Regions from separate parts of the Pseudomonas sihuiensis genome, predicted to be linked through region 2. Evidence: riboswitches for the same ligand, from Rfam matches in the RefSeq annotation. Region 2 holds a riboswitch; each other region holds the start of a gene.

Region 1 (2,184 bases), 930 kb from region 2:
CCTGTGCATGCGCATGGGCCGCGCGCTGGATCACGCGCATGACGCGCAGGAAGACAAGTTCGCTCGTCTGGTCACTGCCGTGGGCAAGTACTGGATCTGCAAGCGCGCGCCGGAAATGATCTACGAGGCCAGCGAATGCATGGGCGGTGCGGGCTATGTCGAGGAAACCATCATGCCGCGCCTGTACCGCGAAGCACCGGTCAACTCGATCTGGGAAGGCTCGGGCAACGTGCAATGTCTGGACGTGCTGCGCGCGCTGTCCAAGGAGCCCGGCGTACTCGATGCGCTGTTCGCCGAGCTGGGCGATGGCCACGGCGATGCCCGCCTGAAGGCGCATATCCAGCGCCTGAAGGCAGATTTCGCTGATACAGCCGATATCCAGTACCGCGCCCGCCAGCTCACCGAAGACATGGCCGTGGCACTGCAGGCCAAGCTGCTGCTGGAGGCCGGCAACGCCACGGTGTCCGACGCCTTTATCGCCAGTCGCCTGGAAGGCCGCGGCCGCGTCTACGGCACCCTGCCGCGCGGCGTCGACGTCGAGGCGCTGCTGGCGCGTAGCACGCCGCACCTGGTCTGAGCGAGGGCCGCCCGGCACGCTGTTTTTTAGCCGGGCAGGCGAGTAATCTTGCCGCCGATGGTTCTGCGTGCACGTCTGTGACGCGGATGAAAAGGGAACAGGGTGCGGCGAATCTCGCCAATGCCCTGGCTGCCCCCGCAACTGTAAGCGGCGAACGATGCCCTCATGCCACTGACTTCGGTCGGGAAGGCGGGCGAAGTGCCAAGCCGTGAGCCAGGAGACCTGCCATCGACAACGGGCGTTTCGCCCACCCCCCTTATCCGAATCGTCGCGCGGTGGGCGCGGCAAAGGAACTCGCATGCATATCGAACCCGGTGTCGTCGAAGGCGCCAAGATCCTGCTCAGCTACGCAACGGTCGTCACCGCTTTCGGCCTGACCGCCAAACTCGCCCTGGACAGCGTACGCAACAACGGCGGTGTCGCCGCCCTGGCGCTACGCAGCCTGCTGACCACCGCCCTGGTATTCTGCTTCTTCGAAGTGTTCCCGCATCATGCGGTGGGCGTTTCCGAGGTGCATCTGATCCTCGGCTCGACCCTGCTCCTGCTGTTCGGCGCCGGTGCTGCTGCCATTGGCCTGGCCGCGGGGCTGTTGTTGCAGGGGCTGCTGTTCGCCCAGTTCGACCTGCCGCAGTACGGCATGAACGTCACCACGCTGTTGATCCCGCTGTGGGGTATCAGCCTGCTGGCCAAGCGCATCGTCGCGCCGGGGACCGCGTACGTCGATCTTTCCTACAAGCAGGCGCTGGCGCTTTCGACCGCTTATCAGGGCGGCATCGTCGCATGGGTCGGGTTCTGGGCCTTCTATGGTCACGGCTTCTCCAGCGAAAACCTGGCAGCAGTGGGCAGCTTCGGCCTGGCCTACATGAGCGTGATCCTGGTCGAGCCGCTGATCGACCTGGGCGTGCTGGCCGCTGCCAAGGCGCTGTCGCGTTTCAGCCAGGGGCCGCTGTTCAACGTGCGCCTGCATCAGCCGGCCTGAACCGGTCGCTCAGCGGCGGCGTTGCCAGATCATCTTGCCGGTATTGCTCTCGGTGACCAGGTACTGGTCGCTGAAGCGGTAGTAGGCGGCGGGTTGATAGTCGGCGGCGCCAGCCAGGCGCACCATCAGCATGCCGCCCTGGCTGCGCCAGTGGCCGCTGTACTGCACCTCGCCTGGGCTGTCGTAGCTCCAGTCGCCTCCGCCGCCGACCGCGCGGCTCCACTGGGTGACGCTGCCGTCGGCATTCAACTGCAGGGTCATCAGGGTGTTGAACGAGGCGAGGCTGGCAGCGCCGCTGTTGATGATCTTCTCGTGTACCCAGGTGCCGACCAGTGTCGGGTCCAGCGTGCCTGACGTAGGTGGCGTCGCAATCGCCGCCTCGCGCTGAAATAGCGCCTGGCGTTCCAATACTTCCCCGTTTCTTGGGTTACGCGCAGCGATACTGGCGTTGAGCATCGCGTTGGCGTAGGTCGCGTTCATGTTCGCCAGTAGCAGGCCCGATTGCGGGTCGCTGATCTCGGCGCGCAGCAGCTTGCCGTCGTAGCGACCTTTGACGACCAGGCGCAGGTGCTGGCTCTCGACGTACTCGCCTTCCACCACGGCGTCGTTCTGGCGCAGGATCAGCTCG
Region 2 (2,184 bases):
ATCGAGGTTGGCCTCGGCGCGGATGGTGGCGAAGGAGCGGCGGTAGATTTCCTGGCCGTCGCGGATGTAATCAAGCATCGGGGGTTCCTGCGGGGTGTTGGCGGGCGAACCAGGCGCCGGCTTCGTCGATGGTCATGGCTGGCGCCAGCAGACGGCCGAAACCGGGCGCCTCGGGTGTGCGTTGGTAGAGCTGGTAGTGATCGGGCGTGCTGGCCAGCAGGGTATAGGGCAGCACGCGGGCGCTGGCGCAACTGCGCGGGCAGGCGCTGAGATGCACCTGCGGGCGGGCGCCGCTTTCGCGCAGCAGCTCCGCCAGGTGCAGGGCGTGGTGTTTGCTATCGGCCAGGCCGCGCTCGCAGGCCGCCGCGCCGGTGCAGGCGACCAGGCCGAGCAGCGGTTCGTCGATATGCGTCAGCAGGCCGAGCTCGCCTAGCGCCGCCAGCAGCTCACCGCTGGCGGCTTCCGGCACATTGCCCAGCAGCACGCCCTGCCAGGGCGTCAGGCGTAAATTTCCATCGCCGTGGTGCTCGCTCAGTTGGGCCAGCGTCAACAGTTGCTCGGCGTGCAGCCGGCCTAGTTGGGCGCCAGCAGCGACCATACACAGGCCGCTCTGCGCCTGTGGATAAATACCAGCCGGGACGTGGTCGAGCGGAGCGCTCTGCTGCCAATTTACAGGCACCGGTTGCAAGGGAAAATCCAGACGTGCTTGCAGACGTTGCAGCAGTTCGTCGGCTGGGATCTGTTGCAGCAACTGGCGCATGCGCGATTGCTCGGGAGTCGCCAGTTCGAGGAACAGCAGCAGGAGTTGGCGCACCAGCTCTACGCCGTGTGTCGCTTCGATGCGCGCCAGCGGCGTCTCGGCAGGGCAGCCGGCCAGGCCCAGCAGCAGGTGCTGCTCGTTCTCGGCGACCAGCCATAGATCGTGTGGGTGTTCGCGCATGGCCAGGGCTTCGCCGCCGTCCAGTTGCAGGGCGAACTTGGGTGAAAGGGCATGTAGTGCCGGGGTGTCCTGCAACAGGTCGAGCAACTGGCCAGCCAGCGGGCGTACGTCCAGCCTCGCTTGCGGGTCGAGGCCGGCGGCAGGGCTGAGCATCAGGTTGCGCACGTCGTCGGCGGCGGCCACTCGCGGGCCGAGGCCGGCACCGAGGAGGGCATCGATCAGCGGCGCTTCCTGGCCGGGGAGCACGCCACGAATTTGCAGGTTGCTGCGGTTGGTAAGCTCCAGCACGCCACTGGCATGCTGCCGCGCTGCCTCGGCAATCGCCCGCGCCTGGGTGCTGCGCAGCACGCCGCCAGGCAGCTTGATGCGGCAGATGCCACCGTCCAGCGCAGGCACGATGCGCAGCAGGCCGGGGCAGGCGGAAGGGCGGACGGATGTGGGCAAGCGGTCACCTGTGGATAACGACGCGGCGACCGAACCAGCGAAATCCCATAGGGGACTCCATGGCATCGGTACACCCCGCCCGATGTTGGCACTCGCGACCAGCGTTCGTCGGCAGGTCTCCTGGCTGACAGGTCTTGATCCGCTGCGCCTTCCCGGTACAGGCCGTTGAAAAACTATCTGCGTTGGCAATACGGCGTTAAAAACGGCCTCAAAATGCTCATTTACAACACGTAAACTGCGTTTTTTCGGTCGTTTTTGCCTTGTCTTGCCTGCCTCGCTTACGTTTTTCAGCGGCCTGTTTCCAGTGGCCGATTGCGTTGGACTCGCTGTTTACAGTTGCGGGGGCAGCCACGGTTTTACCGTGTTCCCTCTTGGGGAAACTCTGAAATGGCCATTTACCGTCACTCCCGCGAAGGCGGGAGCCCAGGTAGTACTGAGATTCTGGATTCCCGCCTGCGCGGGAATAACGACTATTTCAGAGTTTCCTTAGGCCCTTTACTGAGTCGTATCGACTCAAGGGCACCGACGAAGGCGCTATTATGCCCGCTTTGCCCCGAGCGCGGACAGGCGGTCCGTCGGGCCTGTGCGAGGACATTGGATGAAACCCTGGTTGACCCTGGTCGGCATCGGCGAAGACGGCTATCCCGGCCTGGGCAAGGCCGCGCGCCGTGCTCTGCTGGCGGCCACGCGCGTCGTCGGCGCGCCGCGCCAGCTGGCGCTGCTGCCGCCGTGCATCAGCGGCGAGCGGGAAACCTGGCCCAGCCCGTTCGATCTGCAGCCGTTGCTGGCCCGACGCGGCG
Region 3 (2,184 bases), 790 kb from region 2:
GGTTCCAGCGTGAATCCTCCGCGAAGTCTGCGCTGCTGTGCAGGCGATCCTCGTACCAGTCGGCGCCAGCCAGAATTTGCTGGTGGTCGGTGAGGGTCAGGGTATTTACCCAGCTCGCCGAGTCGCGATAGGTGGTGTAGGTAAAGAATGAATCGATTGACGCCAGCGGCGAGTCATCACCCGTGTCGCGCTGGTCTTTACTGTGACCCATTTCCAGGCGGCTGCTCCAGCGCTCGTTAAGGCGGCCGTCGATGAACCCGGAAAGGCTGCTGAGCTGAAAGTCCGTAGTTGGCTGCATTCCTGTGAAGTCATACTCCACCTGACCGCGTTGATCGAGCGCACTGAAACCAACTTGCAGGTCGTCAGTGAGGCGGTGCGAGAGATTCAGGCTGAGCGAGCGGTTGCGGTAGGCGTCATCGTCGCCATTGGCGCCGAAAGCGTCTCGGGTGGCGTCGATGCCGGCTGTCTCGTCCAGGGCCGCTCCCAGGTGAAAGCGTGTGCGCTCGTTGCCGCCGGAGAGGCCGAGACTGCGCTGGTAAGTGCTATCGCTGCCAGCCGCCAGACGCGCGTAAGGCTTGAGGCCTTGGCCATGGCCTTGGCGGGTGAAGATCTGAATCACCCCGCCAATGGCGTCGGAGCCATACAGCGCCGAACGCGCGCCACGCACCACTTCGATACGCTCGATCTGCTCGGGGGCGAGAAACTCCAGGCTGCTGGTGCCGCTTGAGGCTGCCGCGATACGTTGGCCGTCGACCAGGACCAGGGTCTGCGCCGTGCTGGTGCCGCGCAGGAACACGCCCGTCTGGCTGCCGGCACCACCAGTGCGGACGACGCTGAGGCCGGGCACGCGCTCCAGTAGCTCGGTAACGCTGCTGACCTGCAGGCGCTCGATGTCGTCCCGCTCGAACACCGTGGTGGCAGCGGTAGCCTGTGCTTGCGGTTCGGCCAGGCGTCCGGAGGTGACGACCAGCGGCTCGGCCACGTAGGGCTCGGCGGCCAGCGAGAGACCTGGCATGACGGCGATGGCCAGAGCCAGACGAGACAGTTTCATTATCTTTCCTCAACGGTCGGCAGACGGTCAAGGAGGGCAGGTGCAAGCGCAGGCAGGGCAGCGCTTGACCGTGCTGCCCTCCGCAACACCAGTCGCACCGCCTGGGCCGGTCTCCGGGCTCTCGACCCGCGTCCGCCTTCCCAGGCAGGGCCCAGTGGCTGTTGAACGCGGCGCACGCTCAGAGCGTGCAGTCGATTACCGTTGCGGGGGCAGCGCCGGGATTGCTCATGACGAGCGCACCGGCTTCCCGTTTAACGCCGCTTGCGCAGCGCACCCTGGCGGAACATGAATGGCGCGCACCTTAGTGCGCGCGCATATGAATCACAAGCAAGCGCCGCTCATATAGCGATGAGCGGGCTTCATGCTCAGGCCTGCAGCAAACTCAGACGCTCACGTACCGCGCGTTCGATCCCTGCTTCGTCGAGGCCGCACTCGGCGAGCATCTGGCTCGGCTTGGCGTGCTCGACGTAGTAGTCCGGCAGGCCCAGGTGCAGCATCGGCAGCTGGATGTTCTCGGCGGCGAAGAATTCGCTGACCGCGCTACCGGCGCCGCCCATGATGCTGTTTTCTTCGATGGTCACCAGCAGCTCGTGGCTGCCTGCCAGTTCGCGCAGCAGGGCTTCGTCCAGCGGTTTGACGAAGCGCATGTCGACCACCGTGGCGTCCAGCGTTTCACCGACGCGCAGGGCTTCGGCCAGTTGCACGCCGAAGGCCAGCAGGGCGACGCCCTTGCCTTGGCGGCGCACCACTGCCTTGCCGATCTCCAGCGGCTCCAGGCCGGCATCGAGCGGCGCGTTGGGGCCGGTGCCGCGCGGATAGCGCACCGCCGCCGGGCCGTCGAACAGGTGGCCGGTGGTGAGCATGCGGCGCAGCTCGTTCTCGTCGCTCGGCGTCATCACCAGCATGCCGGGGATGCAGCGCAGGTAGGACAGGTCGAAGCTGCCCGCGTGAGTCGGGCCGTCTTCGCCAACCAGGCCGGCGCGGTCGATGGCGAACAGCACGTCGAGGTGCTGCACGGCGACGTCGTGGATCAACTGGTCATAGGCGCGCTGAAGGAAGGTGGAGTAGATCGCCACCACCGGCTTGGCACCTTCGCAGGCCATGCCAGCGGCCAGGGTCACGGCGTGCTGCTC
Region 4 (2,184 bases), 2.1 Mb from region 2:
CCTGCAAAGTGGTGATCTGGTGTTCTTTGCCACCAATGGTGGCCGCGCCGTCAGTCATGCCGGGATCTATGTCGGTGACGGCCGCTTCGTTCATGCCCCCTCTACCGGCGGCACCGTGCGCCTGGACAGCCTCACCAGCGGTTACTGGCAGGGCGTCTATCTCGATGCCAAGCGGGTCATCACGCCAGAGCTCGCGCGTAATCCCTGAATTACTGTCCATGGTCGATCCCATTCGCCTGCCGCCTCAGCCTGAGGTCTGCGAACTGTGTGCACGCCCCGTCGCATTGACCCGTCATCACCTGATTCCCAAGGCGCTGCACGACAAGGCTTATGTGCAGAAGCGCTACCCCCGTCATGAACGTATCACCGCCACGCTGTGGGTCTGCCGCGCCTGCCATAACCAGATTCATCGGCTTTTCAGTGAAAAGGAGCTGGCGCTGACCTACAACAGCCGCGAGGCACTGCTGAGCGACGAGCGTTTGCGAACGTTCGTCGACTGGTTGGCGAGCAAGCCGCCCGGGTTCATGCCCAGGCACTGAGTGGCGTTGACGGGCAGGGCTGCCAGCCTCTACCCTGCGCGCCTTGCTTCAGGTGCCCCGCGTTGCCGTGAATGGCGGCCAAGGGGTGAAACAGGGAAGCCGGTTCGAATGCCGGCGCTGCCCCCGCAACGGTAGGTGAGTCAAACGCTGCTCAAAGCCACTGTGCTATGCACGGGAAGGCGCGGCGTCGAACCCATGGTTCGCTCACAAGCCCGGAGACCGGCCTGTCGCAGTTTCACGGCATCGCGGAGGGCGTTGTCCGGCCAACGCTCCGGTTCTACCGGGGCGTTCGTGTTTTTTCGTCTTCCGCTCGCCTGACCAGCCATTGGCGCCTGGATGAGTGCGTGCGGATCATCGCGATCTTCTTCCTCATTGCCGTTCGTACTGTTCGATGAACAGGCGGCGCGGGTGCCTGACGTGCAGGAGCACAGCATGAGTGAGACCGCCGAACGCGACGCCCGTCACAAGGCGCGCATGCAACGCAAGAAAGCCCTGATCGACGAAAAGATCGCCCAGGCCCAGGACCAATACGGCCTGTTGCTGGTGCACAGCGGCAATGGCAAGGGCAAGAGCAGCAGCGCCTTCGGCATGGTCGCGCGCGCCCTTGGCCATGGCATCAAGGTCGGCGTGGTGCAGTTCATCAAGGGTGCGGCCAGCACCGGTGAAGAAACCTTCTTCCGCCGTTTTCCCGAGGAAGTCAGCTATCACGTGATGGGTGAAGGTTTCACCTGGGAAACCCAGGATCGCCAACGTGATATCGCCAAGGCGCAGGAAGCCTGGGCGGTCGCCCGGCATCTGCTCAGCGATGAGTCGGTCGGCCTGGTGGTGCTGGACGAATTGAACATCGCCCTCAAGCATGGCTACCTCGAACTGGACACGGTGCTGGCTGATATCGAGGCCCGGCCGCTGCTGCAGCATGTGGTGGTGACCGGCCGTGGCGCGTTGCCAGGCATGCTTGAGGCGGCTGACACCGTCACCGAAATGAGCCTGGTCAAGCACGCATTCAAGTCTGGGGTAAAAGCACAGAAGGGCATCGAATTCTGATGACCACACGTCACTGTCCGGCACTATTGATTGCCGCACCGGCTTCCGGTCAAGGCAAGACCACTGTAACCGCCGCGCTGGCGCGCCTGCATACGCGTCAGGGGCGGCGGGTGCGGGTGTTCAAGTGCGGCCCGGACTTTCTCGATCCGATGATCCATGCGCGTGCCAGTGGCGCGCCGGTGTACCAGCTCGATCTGGCCATGGTCGGCGAGGCGGAAAGCCGTCGCCTGCTATGGCAGGCCGCCGGCGAGGCGGACCTGATCCTGATCGAAGGGGTCATGGGCCTGTTTGACGGCAAGCCGTCGGCGGCCGACCTGGCGCGCCACTTTGGCGTGCCGGTGCTGGGCGTGATCGACGGTGCGGCCATGGCGCAGACCTTCGGCGCCCTGGCCCACGGGCTTGCCACCTTCCAGCCGGACTTACCCTTTGCCGGCGTGCTCGGCAACCGTGTCGCCAGCACGCGCCACGGCGAGATTCTGCGCGATGCGCTGCCAGCGAGCATTCGCTGGTTTGGCGCGTTGCCGCGTAGCGCCGCGGTGGAGTTGCCCAGCCGCCATCTGGGGCTGGTGCAGGCCGGTGAGTTGGCCGATCTGGATGCACG

What was found. Region 2 has a riboswitch for cobalamin ahead of cobG (precorrin-3B synthase). Riboswitches for the same ligand answer to the same signal wherever they lie in the genome.
Region 1: linked by a shared signal. The riboswitch ahead of BLT86_RS14665 (energy-coupling factor ABC transporter permease) and the one ahead of cobG (precorrin-3B synthase) in region 2 are both predicted to bind cobalamin.
Region 3: linked by a shared signal. The riboswitch ahead of BLT86_RS15320 (TonB-dependent receptor domain-containing protein) and the one ahead of cobG (precorrin-3B synthase) in region 2 are both predicted to bind cobalamin.
Region 4: linked by a shared signal. The riboswitch ahead of cobO (cob(I)yrinic acid a,c-diamide adenosyltransferase) and the one ahead of cobG (precorrin-3B synthase) in region 2 are both predicted to bind cobalamin.

What each region holds. Positions count from the first base shown of each region.
Region 1 is NZ_LT629797.1:3,108,209-3,110,392, reverse strand. Features, by position in the region: gene BLT86_RS14670 (acyl-CoA dehydrogenase family protein) at 1-577, shown strand, start outside; cobalamin riboswitch at 619-821, shown strand; gene BLT86_RS14665 (energy-coupling factor ABC transporter permease) at 876-1,556, shown strand; gene BLT86_RS14660 (hypothetical protein) at 1,566-2,184, opposite strand, start outside.
Region 2 is NZ_LT629797.1:4,033,547-4,035,730, reverse strand. Features, by position in the region: gene BLT86_RS18965 (precorrin-8X methylmutase) at 1-78, opposite strand, end outside; gene cobG (precorrin-3B synthase) at 71-1,384, opposite strand; cobalamin riboswitch at 1,478-1,802, opposite strand; gene cbiE (precorrin-6y C5,15-methyltransferase (decarboxylating) subunit CbiE) at 1,983-2,184, shown strand, end outside.
Region 3 is NZ_LT629797.1:3,243,378-3,245,561, reverse strand. Features, by position in the region: gene BLT86_RS15320 (TonB-dependent receptor domain-containing protein) at 1-1,051, opposite strand, end outside; cobalamin riboswitch at 1,139-1,344, opposite strand; gene dxs (1-deoxy-D-xylulose-5-phosphate synthase) at 1,417-2,184, opposite strand, start outside.
Region 4 is NZ_LT629797.1:627,398-629,581, forward strand. Features, by position in the region: gene BLT86_RS03205 (NlpC/P60 family protein) at 1-208, shown strand, start outside; gene BLT86_RS03210 (hypothetical protein) at 219-539, shown strand; cobalamin riboswitch at 573-781, shown strand; gene cobO (cob(I)yrinic acid a,c-diamide adenosyltransferase) at 972-1,583, shown strand; gene BLT86_RS03220 (cobyrinate a,c-diamide synthase) at 1,583-2,184, shown strand, end outside.